Regions from separate parts of the Clostridium sp. MF28 genome, predicted to be linked through region 2. Evidence: riboswitches for the same ligand, from Rfam matches in the RefSeq annotation. Region 2 holds a riboswitch; the other holds the start of a gene.
What was found. Region 2 has a riboswitch for cyclic di-AMP ahead of ablB (putative beta-lysine N-acetyltransferase). Riboswitches for the same ligand answer to the same signal wherever they lie in the genome.
Positions count from the first base shown of each region.

Region 1: it holds a riboswitch for cyclic di-AMP, as region 2 does, so the genes downstream of both, dapB (4-hydroxy-tetrahydrodipicolinate reductase) here and ablB (putative beta-lysine N-acetyltransferase) in region 2, are expected to answer to the same signal.

Region 1 is NZ_CP014331.1:658,971-667,153, reverse strand. It holds gene ablB (putative beta-lysine N-acetyltransferase) at 1-540, opposite strand, end outside; gene AXY43_RS02705 (hypothetical protein) at 527-709, opposite strand; gene dapB (4-hydroxy-tetrahydrodipicolinate reductase) at 786-1,649, opposite strand; cyclic di-AMP (ydaO/yuaA leader) riboswitch at 1,769-1,900, opposite strand; gene AXY43_RS02695 (GGDEF domain-containing protein) at 2,214-2,831, shown strand; sodium ion sensor (DUF1646 type) at 2,918-2,973, shown strand; gene nhaA (Na+/H+ antiporter NhaA) at 3,078-4,292, shown strand; partial or broken gene AXY43_RS27485 (YvrJ family protein) at 4,381-4,529, opposite strand; gene AXY43_RS02685 (FadR/GntR family transcriptional regulator) at 4,886-5,584, shown strand; gene AXY43_RS02680 (GNAT family N-acetyltransferase) at 5,731-6,258, shown strand; gene AXY43_RS02670 (cold-shock protein) at 6,855-7,046, shown strand; gene AXY43_RS02665 (DEAD/DEAH box helicase) at 7,283-8,183, shown strand, end outside.
Region 2 is NZ_CP014331.1:5,070,759-5,078,941, forward strand. It holds gene AXY43_RS22290 (ArsR/SmtB family transcription factor) at 355-720, shown strand; gene AXY43_RS22295 (heavy metal translocating P-type ATPase) at 743-3,163, shown strand; gene AXY43_RS22300 (Crp/Fnr family transcriptional regulator) at 3,290-3,982, shown strand; gene AXY43_RS22305 (rhodanese-like domain-containing protein) at 4,022-4,342, shown strand; gene AXY43_RS22310 (C-GCAxxG-C-C family protein) at 4,417-4,776, shown strand; gene ablB (putative beta-lysine N-acetyltransferase) at 4,858-5,724, opposite strand; cyclic di-AMP (ydaO/yuaA leader) riboswitch at 5,927-6,061, opposite strand; partial or broken gene AXY43_RS22320 (S8 family peptidase) at 6,338-8,166, shown strand.

The sequences.
Region 1 (8,183 bases), 1.7 Mb from region 2:
GGCAACTTTATATAAAATTTTATTATTCATAGTCTCTTTTAAATACTCTTGATTATATATAGGGGTAGGGTAAGTTAAAAATACTGTAGAAAATAGCTTGATCATTTCAGGAATATCATTTTCAGTAGCAGTTCTTATTTGATACACCTGATTATTTTCATTGTATACATAGCTGTTTTGCAAACTTAGACATTGCTTTACGAGTAAGTCTTTTTGAGTAAAATTACTGCATATATTTCTATCACTATTAATATAATAAGACATACAAAATGCATCTTCACCTTTAAAATATCCATTAATTCTACCTTCTATAGCAAAACCAGCACTTACAAAAGCTTCCAAAGACTCTTTGTTAGAATTGCATATAATTTTTCCTAGGTGAAGTTTTGATGAAAAATGAATTATTCTTTTAAGACTTTGAAGCGAAATAGCATTTAAATCAAGTATTTTTAGACGTTTATTTGTTAAATCAACAAAGGCTTTTGTACGATCTATCTTAGTATAATAATCATTGTTTAAGTCGCATCTATCTGCTCTCATAAAATTGTTCTCTCCTTTTCATTCTAACGTTACTTTTTGGCGTCAGACAAATTCTTTCATCCCTATAGAGTTTTTCAAGACCTTTATATTCGTCTTTCTTAAATTTATCACATATTCCACAATTCTTGCATTCATGGCTTTTATCAGAAGGTTCAGTATAGGTGCACAATGTACCTTCATAATTTCTTTTACAAATTAAAAACTCCTCTCAAACGTTAACATATTTATTTGTAAATTCTAATGTATTATTGAATATCCGTTGCTATTAGATTCTCAAGATTATTATTAGCGTCAAAATTATTTTCATGAGCATATAAATCTTTTATTATCTTTGATAGGCTTAAAACATCACTCATTTCATAGAATCCAATCTTATCTTGTATAAAATTTATTGCATGGATTGCTCCACTGGCAAAAACTTTTCTCGAAAAGGATTCATGAGAAATTGTAATTCTGTCATTTTCTCCAACAATCATAACTTCATGTTTTCCAACAACACCACCAGCTCTAACTGAATTAATTGGAATATTTTCTTTAGAAATATCCTTACCTAAGTAAACTAACAACCCATCTTTTATTTCATTAGCTATCTTTAAAGCAGTACCAGATGGAATGTCCTTTTTTTCTCTATGATGTATCTCAGAAATTTGAAAATCATAATTATTTAATAGGACGGAAGCTAATTTGGTTAATATCATCAGCACATTTACTCCAAGAGTTATGTTGGGAGCATACACTATGCCAGTGTGATTTCTATAGGCTAGATTTCTTATTTTATCTAAATCTACTTCTGAAAATCCTGTGGTACCTATTATCATATTAATCCCCATTTGAGATATTATTCTAGAGTTCTTTAAAGTAGCTTCAGGCGTAGAAAAATCGACTACAACATCTGGCCTGCAAAGTACAAGTGTTTCTTCTAGTTTATTAGTTCCTTCAATTTTTATACCAATTTCTTGAATTCCAATTACTTCACCTAGATCAATATGCTTTTTCAAGCTCCCAGGGCTGCACATGGCAGCTACAATTTTCATATTCCTTTGGTTGAATATCATTTTTGCAATTTCTTTTCCTGTTTTTCCAAGTCCAATTAAACATACTTTTAACATAAAAAGCCTCCTTTTTTAAATTACTAGTTAAAAAATAATAAGCTATAGAGAAGTCTCTATAGCTTATTAAGCAATAATATTTATGGGTATACTAAAAAAAAGTATATTAGCAGTATACAAAAACTTCTCTTCAACGCTTACGAGATTAGCTGACGGATTCGGATTGAAGAAAAATAACCCTACTTATCCTAAAATAAGATTCACCCCAAAAAATGGTTCTCCCGCTCAAAAAGATTCAGCGTTATAATTATTCTTTTTTTTGTCATTATCTGTATATAAGCATATCATGTCAACATATATATGTCAATATATATAGATATGTATATATTAAATCAAATATTGGCTTTTGCTTAACATACATATGAATTTAATATTTTAGAAATTATAATAAATAACTTTAAATATTCATAGGATTTTTGAATATATGGCATAGCAAAAAGGATATTAATGTTTAGTATATATTGACGCATATATATGTTGGTGTTAGTATAATTAAGTCATGGTATATTTATAAGAAAATAGAGTGATTTATAATAAGTAGTTAATTATATATGGAGGTTATTTATGGATAACAAGCTTACATCAAAAGAGGAATTAATAATTAAAATGGAGGAATTAATATCTAATAATGAAGGTCCTTTTAGCATAGTTGTTGCAGATATTGATGATTTTAAGAATTTGAATAATTTATATGGTAACTCTATTGGAGATGAGGTAATAAAAAAGCTTATTTCAATTTTAAATAACAATTTATCTTCAACAGATATGGTATTTAGATCAGGTGATGAATTTAATATATTACTTGTAAAAAAGGGAGCGGAAAGAAGCTTTATGGAGCTTGAAGAAATAAGAAGGTATTTATCAGATAATACATTTAATTTAGATGAAAATTCTGATGATAATGTTTATTTTACTTTAAGTTTCGGTGTAGCGAGTTATCCAAGAGATGCTAAAAATGTAGTTGAACTTTTTAGAGTAGCTGATAGTGCATTATTTAGGGCAAAAGAATTAGGTAAGAATAGAGTATGTCTTTCTGAAGCAGAGAGTATGGTACTAAAATCTAATTATTTCACTAAGACTCAACTTGATAGATTATCAAGGTTGTCAAAAGCAACTGATAGAACCGAAGCATTTCTTCTTAGAGAAGCCCTAGATGATTTGTTTAAAAAATATAGCAAATAGTCATTAAGCGCATTGAGCAAATCTTGATTATTACATTAATGTGTAATATAATATATAATATAAAATGAATTAATGTGGTTAGATACGGTTGGGCAAATTATATAATTTGTTTTCAAGCAATTAGTTTCTGGGGTGGGAAGCTCTTTTTTGAGTTTTACCGCCTCTTTTTTTATGGAGATTTTTAATAAAGCCAAAACATTTTTAAGTAATATTCTAGCTAGCATCGCATTAAAAAGGAGGGTAATAATGAAAGATAAAATAAAAACTAAAATATTAAGTCCATTCTTATACTTTTTAAAAAGTGAGTCTTCTAGTGGTATAATTCTTTTAATTTGCGCTATTGCAGCAATTATGATTGCAAATTCGAGCTTTTCAGGAGGCTATGAGCATATATTCCACACAAATATAACGATTGGATATGGTGTGTTTTCATTATCAATGTCAGTTCTTCACTGGATTAATGATGGATTGATGGCTATATTTTTCTTAGTTGTTGGTATGGAAATAAAAAGAGAGGTTGTGTTTGGTGAACTAAAATCTTTTAAAAGGACAATACTTCCAATATCTGCAGCTATAGGAGGAATGATTGTGCCTGCAATTATTTATGCATTATTTAACTATAAGGAGCCAACCATTACAGGATGGGGGATACCCATGGCAACAGATATTGCATTTGCACTTGGAATGCTTTCTTTAGTTGCAAAAAATGCTCCAAAAGGAATAGTTGTATTTCTTACTGCACTCGCTATAGTTGATGATTTGGGTGCTATTATAGTAATAGCAATATTTTATAATAGTCAAATTTCATGGATAGCGCTTTTATTAGGATTAATAGTTTTTGCTACGCTTATCTTGGCTAATAAATTTAAAATTAAATATACATCTATTTATATTATTTTAGGTATAATTCTATGGATTTGTCTTTTAAAATCCGGTATACATGCAACAATTGCAGGAGTCTTACTAGGCATGTCATTGCCAATTGGAGAAAATATTCATAAATTTAAAACTTCAATATTGTATAAACTCGAACATATTTTAACACCATGGTCTAGCTTTTTGATTATGCCAATATTTGCGTTTGCAAATGCAGGTATAATAATTAATACTGATAATTTTTCAGGCAGTTTGTTTTCACCAGCTTCATTAGGAATTATATTTGGTCTTTTTGTAGGAAAGCAAATTGGTATATTTGGAACTTCATTTATTTTAATAAAATTGAAAATAGCTAAGTTTCCATCTAATGTAACCAAAAGACATTTATATGGTGCAAGTGTTTTTGGTGGCATTGGATTTACTATGTCAATATTTGTGTCATCATTGTCATTTGCAGATGCCAATATATTATCTGAAGCAAAAATGTGTATTATGATTGCATCAATTTTAGCTGCAACATATGGTACAATAGTATTTAAATTTATAAATTTTAAAAATGAGAAATTAAACTACAAACAAAGCTAAAGGCTATAAGCATTGAATTTTCAATGTTTATAGCCTTTACTTAAGCCACTTTATTAGAATCATCACTAAGAGTTACATCTAGAGCTATTCAAAGTTTTGCTGATATTATAGTATTTAATTTATTAATTGAATTAGATAGGCTTCCAATTTGTTTTTCCAAGCGGATTAGTAATATGCAGTTACCGCTATAGGAAAACCATTGTTAGCCACGATACTAATTAATTCATTAGTATCCATTATGTTATCACCTCCTATTAAAGATATATGGCTAACATGTATATTTAACATGGTGAATTTAAATACAAGTTGATATTTGATGACTAGTTTAACAATAGAATATTTAAAATTGTTAAATTTTCGATATTATCAATTGCAATTCATAGTAGCGCTTTCATGAAAGTAATACAGTGCCATTTTTTAAATATGAGCTTTGGATATATGTTTAAATATCGTATGATGCTAATATGGCAAAGAATAAATATTGTGAAGAATGTTACCATAGAAGAATACATGTTCTTCAGAATATTAGAATTTAGAAAATTGATGTATAATGTATTAAGAAATATCAATAAGAAAAGGAGGGGGCATAACATATGCTTGTACCTAATAAAAATCCAAAAGTATATGATCAAGTTATAGAGAAAATTAAGGATAAAATAAAATATGGAGAAATAAAAAAGGGAGATAAATTGCCGACAGAAAGAGAAATGGCAGAATCTCTTGAGGTATCGCGTGCATCTGTGAGGGAAGCGATGAGGGCTTTAGAAGTCATAGGATTAATAGAAAGCAGGCATGGAGCTGGAAATTATATACGAACAAATTTTAATAACTCTTTGCTTGAACCTCTTTCAATAATGTTTATGCTGCAGGAGAGTTCGCCAAAAGAAATGTATGATTTAAGGGAAACACTAGAACTTCAATGTTCTAAATTAGCAGCTAAGAATATAGACGATGGTGAGCTTAAAATCTTAACAGAGTTATTGGATAAGATGTATGTTGCTAGTAGTGAAGAAGAAAGTGTTGAATTAGATATTAAGTTCCATCAATTAATTGCAAAGGCTTCAAGAAATGTATTATTAATTAATGTACTTAATGTTATATCTCAACTTGTAGACGAATTCATACGGAATGCTAGAATGCAAATTTTTCATGAGGGAAATACCAAAGAAAGCTTATTATGGATACATGAGAATTTATTAAGAAATTTAAAGAAAAGGGATGAGTTACTAGCTTACAATGCTATGCAAGAACATTTCGATCTAATTAGGAAATCTTATGGATACGAAAATTAGAATTGTGTTCTAAATGAAAATATAAAATCTTATAAGAGTGATCTTAAAAAATTTAATAACGCTACGTGTTAAGATTTCATATCTAATTGAAGAAGATATTATATATTTTAGACAAGCCACTGAGAGAATGGGAGGAGTAAGATAATTTGAATAAAAATCCATATGAACAATTTCCTCATATTTCAGATGATGAAATAACACTAAGAAAAATTTTTGATATTGACCTTGACGAAATTTTCGAAATATATAGAAATGAAGAACTTTTTAAATATTCTCCTGTAATGATTAAAAAGAATAAAAATACCGTTGTTAATATGATAGGACATTTTGAGAGAGATTTTCATAAGAAAAAATGCATATTTCTTGGCATATGTCTAAATAATGAACCGGAGAAGGTTGTTGGAATAGCAGAGATATTTGATTATTCTAACGAGGTAAATATGATAACTATAGGCTATAGGTTAAACAATAAGTTTTGGGGTAATGGAATTGCGACTAAAGCTGTAAGGGTGATGGTAGACTATTTATTTAATGACATTGGAATTAATAGAATACAAGCATTTGTAATGCCAGAAAATATTAAATCCCAGAATGTATTGAAAAAAATGGTTTTATTAAAGAGGGGACAATTAGGCAGGGATATACTTGGAAGGGACAAGGTGTTGTTGATTTGAATCTATATTCTTTATTAAAATCTGAAGCTGAAAAATAGATATTTTTATTTCCTAAATTTCTCATTTTGTATACAAACAATCAAATCACATATAATACTATAAAGGATAAAACCAAGGAGCTTATTTTAATGCTAGATGTAGAAACTAATTTTGATGAATTAGTGGATTATTCTTTGAGTTAGAAAAAAGTGATAATAAATATCTAATCTGTAAATTTAAGATTTATGGAAAGAAAATCCTAATAAACATAGATTCTTCTCTAATAATATGTTACTATAATTATATCCATAATATTACTAGAAAGCACCAATAAAGGTAGGTCAGTTAGAAATACTTGGCATGCCTTTTTTGTAAATTTTCAAAATTTTATATGCAAAAATCAATCATGAAGCAGAAATAATCATATTAATTGCCAGGAAAATAAAAATTAATAAGAATGTATATTTTACTTTGTTCTTATAAAAGTATTGTTTTATGAAATGTTGGGAATACTTAATAATGGGAAAAGTCTAGTAAACTATAAATCATAACTTGCTTCTACAAGTGATGATATGCTTGACAAATCAAAATACAATATTTTTATAAGGAGGATATTTATGAAAACAGGTACAGTAAAGTTTTTTAATTCAGAAAAGGGATTTGGTTTTATAGAGGTAGAGGGAGAAAAAGATGTTTTTGTACATTCATCTTCTCTTTCAGGATTTAGTATACAAGAAGGAGATAAAGTTCAGTTTGATGTTGAAAAAGGTACAAAAGGTCCTCAAGCAACCAATATTCAAAAAGTATAAAATAGCTTCTTGATGTTTATTAACAACATAATAGGTGATTTTTGCCGCCTTGTTTAAGGTGGCTTTTTATTGAAATAAAGTAAAATTTGATTAAGGTGGGGGATAGGAATCTCCATCTGAATCTTAGTTGAACCAATCTTAGGGCATGTTACTGTTATCTACAACCTAAAAAGAGGTGGGAGTGTTACATTGTCTAGAGATCAGATAAATTTATAAAAAAGAAAGAAGGGGTTAATTTGGGAAATAAGGTATTTAGTGAATTAGGTCTTGATGAGAGTATTCTTAAGGCCATTGATGCAATGGGATTTGAAGAACCTTCTAAGATTCAAGCTGAGGTAATACCAGTTCTTTTAGAAGGTCATGATGTTATTGGGCAGGCACAAACAGGAACAGGAAAGACACTGGCATTTGGTGCACCAATATTAAGCAGAATTGGAAAGCAAGATGGTAAGGTAAATAGTATAATACTAACGCCTACAAGAGAACTTGCTATACAGGTAAATGATGAATTGAATCGTATAGCTAAATTTACTAAGATTAAGTTGCTTCCTGTATACGGTGGTCAACCTATTGACAGGCAGATTTCAGCTTTACGTAGAGGGATAGATATAGTAGTAGGAACTCCAGGTAGAGTGTTGGATTTAATAAGAAGAAAAGTTTTAAATTTGAGCTCTATTAGATTTCTTGTATTAGATGAAGCCGATGAAATGTTAAACATGGGATTTATTGATGATATAGAAGAAATAATAAAAAATTCAAATCAAGACAGACAGACAATGTTGTTTTCAGCTACTATGCCTGAAGAAATCAAAAGACTTGCTAAAAGATATATGAAGTCTGAAACGAAACACATAGCCATTTTAAAAAATGCAATGACTGTAGCTACAGTGGATCAATACTATTATGAAATTAAAAACAAGGATAGATTTGAAACACTATGTAGGATACTTGATGTTGATGAACCTACATCTGCAATAATCTTTTGTAAGACCAAAAGGAACGTTGATGAACTTGTTGAAGGTCTTCAGGGAAGAGGGTATACTGCTGAAGGAATGCATGGAGATATGAATCAAAATCAGAGAATAAATACCTTAAGAAAATTTAAAGAAGGAAATTTAGAATTCCTGATAGCAACTG
Region 2 (8,183 bases):
TATAATTTTATATAACTTCGGCATAGTATGTAAACAATAAGTATTGAGCTTATTGTTTTTTTATTCTTTAGGAATTTATATTCCAGTGAAATCTGTGGATGACTTAAAAAGGTTGATTAAATAGTTTGGGTATTTTAAAAAGAATAAAAAAGAAAATATATTCGCCTGCCAGATTTTTCTCACATGCGTTCGAAAAGGCAGATGCGTAAAAAAATCTCCGGCTCCACAGTCGCCTGTGATTTTTTATTGGAAAGGCTGAAAATTATTCTCATTTCTATTGACAAAATAAAGTAATGTCGAATATAATAAACATATGAACAGATATTCATATGTTCAAACGAAGAGGTGAAGAGTATGGAAAATAATAATATTGAAGTTTGTAACTGCACTATAATTCATGAAGATATAATTAATAAGGTTAAGGAATCTATACCAGAGGAAGAAACACTTTATGATTTAGCAGATTTATTTAAAGTGCTTGGGGATTCAACAAGAATAAAAGTATTATGTGCATTATTTGAGGCTGAAATGTGTGTCTGTGATATAGCAGCATTGCTTGGCATGACTCAATCTGCTATTTCACATCAATTAAGAGTTTTAAAACAAGCAAGATTAGTGAAATATAAAAGAAATGGTAAGGTAGTCTACTATTCACTAGATGATGAACATGTTAAAAGTATTTTTGATCAAGGGTTGATTCATATATCTGAGAAAAAATAAGTTTTAGATTGGGGGAAACATTATGGCAAGCAATATAAAAATAGCTAGTGGTCCTGTTAACGCAAAATTATCAAAGAAAGATAGTATAAAGAAAGTAAAGAAGGAATTTATCTTAGAAGGACTTGGATGTGCCAATTGTGCAGCTAAAATAGAACAAAAAATAAATGAATTAGATGGAGTTAATTTTGCCAATGTAAATTTTCTTACTAAAACTTTAATATTAGAAACAAATGAAGTTAATAAATTAGAAGAGCTGATAGGAGCAGTAACTAACATTGTAACTAATATTGAATCTCATGTTAAAGTTGTAGAAAAGGTAACAGAAAAAATTTTGAAAAAAGAAATTTTACTTGAAGGATTATGCTGTGGTAACTGTGCTGCAAAAATCGAAAGGGAATCAAATAATATAGATGGTGTGAAATCTGCACTAGTGGACTTTATATCAACAAAGCTTATTATAGAGATGGAAGACCCAGCAAAAGAAAATGCCATTATTGATAATGTTAAACGAATTGTCAAAAGAATAGAACCAGATGTTAATGTTGTTGAAATTGATGGAATAGCTATGAGCAAGAATGAAAAAGTTGAAGAGGATAATGATAAGTTGGAAATTATAAGATTAGCTATTGGTGCTATAATTTTTGGAGCCGCTACTATTTTTAAATTTTCAAATTATATAGAATTATTATTATATCTAATAAGCTATATTCTTATAGGTGGAGAAGTGGTCTTAAGAGCTCTAAAAAATATAGCTAAAGGTCAGGTATTTGATGAGAATTTCTTGATGACTATAGCAACTATTGGTGCTTTTGCAATAGGCGAATATCCAGAAGGAGTTGCAGTTATGCTTTTCTACCAAATAGGAGAAATGTTTCAAGATATGGCTGTTAATCGCTCTAGAAAATCCATCACATCACTTATGGATATAAGACCGGATTTTGCTAATTTAAAAATAAATAATGATTTCAAAAAAGTAGATCCAGAAGAAGTTAAGCTTGGAGATATTATATTAGTTAAACCAGGCGAAAAAGTGCCATTAGATGGTGAAATAATTGAAGGAAACTCTATGGTTGATACTGCTGCATTGACAGGTGAGTCTGTTCCTAGAGAAGTAGGGGTAGGAGACAGTATTTTAAGTGGAGTAATTAATAAAAATGGACTTTTAACAATAAAGGTAGAAAAAGAATTTGGAGATTCTACTGTTGCTAAGATACTGGATTTAGTTCAAAATGCAAGTGGAAAAAAGGCTCCGACAGAAAATTTTATAACAAAGTTTGCTAGATATTATACTCCTGCTGTTGTTTTTGCAGCTTTAGCACTAGCTGTAATACCACCAATTGTTATTGAGGGAGCAACATTCTCACAGTGGATTTATAGAGCATTAGCATTCTTAGTTGTATCTTGTCCATGTGCATTAGTTGTATCTATACCTCTAGGATTTTTTGGAGGAATAGGTGGAGCATCAAAAAATGGGATACTCGTTAAAGGTGGGAATTACCTTGAAGCATTAAATAATGTTGAAACAGTTGTGTTTGATAAAACAGGAACTCTTACAAAAGGAATATTTAAAGTGACAGAAATAAGGCCAGAAAATAATATTTCAAAAGATGAACTCATAGCTTGTGCGGCTTATGCAGAAAATTACTCAAATCATCCAATAGCAACTTCTATATTAAGAGCTTATGATAAAGAGATAATTACAGATAAGATAACAGGTTATGAAGAAATATCAGGGCACGGCGTAAAAGTTGTTCTAGATGGAAAAGAGGTATTTGCTGGAAACTACAAGTTAATGGATAAGGAGAATATATCTTATAACAAAGTAGATGAAATAGGAACTGTAGTCCATATTGCTATAGAAAAGAAATATGCAGGTTATATTGTTATTTCAGATGAAGTAAAAGAAGATTCATTAAAGGCTATAAAAGCTTTAAAAGAAATAGGCATTAAGAAGACAGTAATGCTTACAGGTGATAATAAAACTGTTGGAAGTAAAATTGCTAAAGAATTAGGTTTGGATGAAGTTCATGCTGAACTATTACCAGATCAAAAAGTAGAAGAGCTAGAGCTATTGTTTAAGGAAAAATCACCTAGAGGCAAGATAGTATTTGTTGGAGATGGAATAAATGATGCGCCAGTTCTAGCGAGGGCTGATATAGGTATAGCAATGGGCGGTGTTGGCTCAGATGCAGCAATTGAAGCTGCTGATGTAGTTATAATGACAGATGAACCATCAAAAATAGCTTCGGCTATAAAGATTGCAAAGAAGACTAGAACTATAGTAATGCAAAATATAGTTTTCGCATTAGGTATTAAATTGATAATATTGGCGCTTGTAGCTGTAGGTATGGGCACTATGTGGGAAGCGGTATTTGGTGATGTTGGAGTTGCATTGCTTGCAGTCTTAAATGCTATGAGAGCTATGAAAGTAGATAATATATAGTTATAGATTGGTGTAGTCATAATATTGCTATGACTACACTTTTTAAATGCAAATTTTTTTTCTTATGTGACTAAGTCACACAAATTTATTAAAAAAAAGAATATAATACAATAAAGGAGGGATGAAGTGAATAATAGAATTGAAATATCAAGTGGGAATAGGTTGGAATATATAAAATCTCTATATAAGGTATATCCGGTGTTATATGAGATTAATAAAAAGAATAATGAAGTAATAAACGAACAAGCTAATTTTAAAACTTTATATGCTGATGAATATGTAGAAGCTACAGAGAAAGCGTGTAAAGGGATATTATTTGTTATAAAAGGTGTAATAAAAATACAAAAAATTAATAAGAATGGTGAAGAAACTAACCTGTATAATATAAGCCAAGGTGAATTTTGTCATGAAGCCTTAAGCTGCTTATCAGATTTGGAATCATTAAATATAACAGGTAAGGCAATTCAAGATTCTAAGGTATGCATAATTCCTTTTGAAGTGGTTAAAAAATATTTTATTAGTGATAATGGCTTCTTATTATATATATATAAAGATTTGTATAATAAGTTTAATACTATCATAGGGAATAAAGAAGAAATTATTCATGAATCCCTTGAAACAAGGCTTATAAAATTGCTAATAAGCAAGAAAAGCAAAATAATTTATGCGACTCATAGTGAATTGGCTTTTGAAATTGATTCAGTTCGTGAAGTTATAAGTAGAAAGCTAAAGAATTTAGAAAAGCTTGGGTATATAAATTTAGAAAGAGGCAAAATAATCATACTTAAGGATTTAAATAAAATATTAAAAGACAATTAGAGATGAGAAATTAGGAAAGTATTTTAGGAGGAAGTTATAGTGTTTGAATTTTTAAAAAAAGATGATGGAAGAGTTATTAATGTAAATGAAATTGATGATCTAATAGGAAAAGTTGAATTGATTGATATAAGAGAAGAATATGAGTATAAAGGTGGAAGTATAAAAAGTGCCCAAAATATTCCTATGGGAGAGCTTTTAGATGAACCAGAGAAATACTTAAATAAAAGCAAAGAATACTATATAATGTGCCAATCAGGGGGAAGAAGTGCAAGAACGTGCAACAATCTAAGAAATCAGGGTTTCAAGGTTATAAATGTTGCAGGAGGAATGGGCTCTTATATAGGAAACAAAAGAAAATAAAGTACATAATACTAAGTAGTATAATTATTATTTTATAAATAGTAAATTATTTTGCTAGATTGAGGGGATATAACATGAAGAAAGTTATTGAATTTCATAAAGAAGGATATAATTGTGCAGAATCTATACTTAAAGCATTTAATGAGGATACAGGATCTGAAATTCCAATTGCAATAGCAAGTCCTTTTGGAGGAGGCATGACTATTGGAAGTACATGCGGAGCAATCACTGGAACTTTAATGGCGATAGGTGCATTAAAAGGAAGGAATAGCAGTGAAGAAAAAAATAATTCAAGAGTATTAACTAGAGAAATTATAAATAAAGTTAAAGAGAAGTATGGTACTCTTGAGTGTATTGAGCTTAAGAAAAAAGGTATAACTTGTGATGAAATCATAGAATATGCTTATAATATTTTGAATGAATATGCAAAATAGCATGATAAAAGAGGGGATTAAAAAATATTGTTTATTTGCTTCATGCAAATAAATAATATTTTTTACTATAATAAAACTAATTTAAAAGCTTGTACTATTTATGTTTTTTACCCAAAGGTTCATGTCTTCAAAGGTACCGCATATATTACAATTGTTTACTAGTCTGCCAGCAAAATTATAATTATGCTTACTTAGAACAAAGTTAATGCTAGGATTTATTGATCTAGATAAACTATATAAACAGAGAAAACCCTTAGTTTTTAAGTCTGATTCTAAAGAATAAATAATGTTTGATAATATTCCTATGCCTCTATAAGATGGATGAGTAGCACAGTCAGTTATTTCAGCATTCAAATTTTCTTTATTCATATCCGCTGAAGCTATGCTGATTATTTTTCCATTATATACGGCAACTTTGTATAGAACTTTATCATTCATTGTTTGTTTTAAATATTCTTCATCATAAATAGGTGATTGATAAGTTAAAAAAACGGTGGAAAACAAATCTATCATTTCTTTTATATCATTTTTATTTGCGTTTCGAATAAGGTATCCTAAATTATTTTTTTGATGCGCATATGTGTTCCTAACATTCTGACATTCTTTTATTAATAGTTCTTTTCTTGCAAAATTGCTGCAAACTTTTCTATCGCTATTAATAAAGTATGACATACAAAAAGCATCGTTACCTTTAAAATATCCATTGATCTTGCCTTCGGAATTGAATCCCGCATTAATAAAAGTTTCAAATGATTTAGTATCACAATTACAAATAATTTTACTTAAATGTTGTTTTGATGCAAAGTGAATTATTCTTTTCAAGTTTTGCATTGATATGGCATTAAAGTCAATTATTTTTATTCGCTTGTTAGGTAAATCTACTAATATTTTAGTCCGATCTATTTTTGCGTAAAAAGTATTATTTAATTCACATCTACTTGCTCTCATTAAATTGCTTTCTCCTTTTATCATAATGTATTACTTGAAGTTAGGAAAAAGTTTCTTAACTATAAGATATTTTTCCAGCCTCAAAAGTTTGTCCTAAGTTTAAGTTTATAATTATAAAAAAAATAATAAGCTATAGAGAAGTCTCTATAGCTTATAAAGCAATAATATTTATAGGCATACATAAAAAATATCAAAGTATACCAAAACTTCTCTTCTACGCTTACGAGATTAGCTGACGGATTCGGATTGAAGAAAATTAACCCTACTTATTATCGTGTAATAAGATTCACCCCAAAAAATGGTTCTCCCGTTCAAAGTGATTAAGCGTTACATATATCATTTTGTAATTATTAATATCTTATATATAAACATATCATTTTTAAATATTTGAGTCAATATATGTATAAGTCAATGTGCATTATTATGCAAATATAAATATTAATTAATCAATTATATATTATAAATTCTCCCTTTTACTTTATTTGTGAAAATGAAATAAATTTAAATAGTATAGGTTCGCATGCATTCGCTTGTGTTTTATTAATGTGTACTAAATGAATAAATTATATTTTACGGAAATATTATTAGATATAGCAATACTAAGGAGTTTAATGTGCCTAGTTTTAAAAAATGTAATTTATATTATGCTGGATTTCCTAATTATTTAGTGCAATATAGAGGAGATTTTCAGGGACAAATTGATAACATATCATATGCCTGTGGCGACAAAATTACTGATACAATTGCAGTAATCTCTATAGCACCAGAAGATTTAAACCGTTTAATGAAGGATGTTCCATCAATTCTTTATATAAATCCTAGAAGCAAATACGTACTACAAGAGGTCTCGCCATCAAGTGTAGATAATATCAATGCAATCAAAATTAATCCATACTTAGACTTAAATGGAAGAGGCGTGCTTATAGGTATGGTTGATAGCGGAATAGAATATTTAAATGAAGAATTTATAAGAGAGGATGATACTTCAAGAATAGTAAGTCTCTGGGATCAGACAGTACCAGATTCTACCGACACATCAGTTTATATTGGAAGAACATTTAGCAATGAAGAAATTACTAATGCAATCAAAGCTTATAGAAATAATCAAGATCCATATCTAATTGTCCCATCAAAGGATGAAGTGGGACATGGAACACAGATGGTGGTATTATTGGCGCAAGAGGTTATAATGCCGATGTTCAAGGCGTTGCATCAGGATGCGAATTTGTGATTGTTAAGCTTTTTGAATCTATAAATTTTAGAAACGAGCTTCAAGCAAATGGTATTCCTTATACACCAGTGTATAATGATTCAGAAGTTTTAGCAGCAATATATTATTTGCAAAGTGTTGCAGTAAGACTGAATAGACCTATGGTTATATATTTGGGTGTAGGTACAACCGAAGGCAGTCATGATGGCAATAATCTTCTTTCAAGGTATTTAACTTCTATTGGAAAACTTAGAGGTATTGTTACAGTTACTGGTGTCGGAAATGAAGGAGCGTCAGAAGGTCATACTTCTGGAGTCATAAAACAAACTGGGGATGTGGCTTCTATTGAGTTGAGAGTACCTAGAGAGATGAAATATTTTTCTTTCACAATCTGGTTGATAAAACCTAATAGGGCATCTATAAATGTTATTTCACCTAATGGAGAATCATCAAAATTTATTAAAGCAAAGGCAAATGAAATACAAAATGTTAATTTTGTATTTTTTAAGACTCAAATGACTGTAAAATATTATGTTCCTGAGCATTTCACTGGTCATGAAGCCATAGCAATTAGTTTTGATGGCATAAAAGCAGGAATATGGACCTTTCAGCTAAGGGGAGATTATATAACAGATGGTAGATATCATATATGGTTACCACCACAAAAAACATTGCCAGAAAATACGAGATTTCTTCAAGCAGATCCTTTTACTACATTGACAATACCATCTACGGCGCGAAGTGTAGTCACAACAGCTTATTATGGAAATGACAATGCTTTGGTTGCAGCATCTGGAAAGGGCCCTAATGTTAATACATATGTAGAAAACCCGGATATAGCTACTTTGGGGGCAGATATATTAGCAACGAATATAGGAGGCAAGACTACTACTGTTTCTGGCAGTTCAGTAGCAGCTGCTATAATAGCAGGAGCTTGTGCGCTTTTATTGCAATGGGGGATTGTTAATGGAAATGATAGAACTATGTTTGCAGCAAAAATCATAGCTTATTTAGTGCTTGGTGCAGATAGGAGCAATTTGGCTTATAGATACCCTACTAGAGAAATTGGATATGGATTTTTTGATTTACTAGGTACTTTTAATATAATAAGCAGAAGCTATAGAATGGATCTAGGCCTAGAAAATAAGTCAAGGGCAGATTGGAAAATAGGGAATAAGTATATTGAATACAGTGTAAAAGCATTATTTATAAGAATTCCTAAAGAAATATAAATGTTAAAAAACAATAC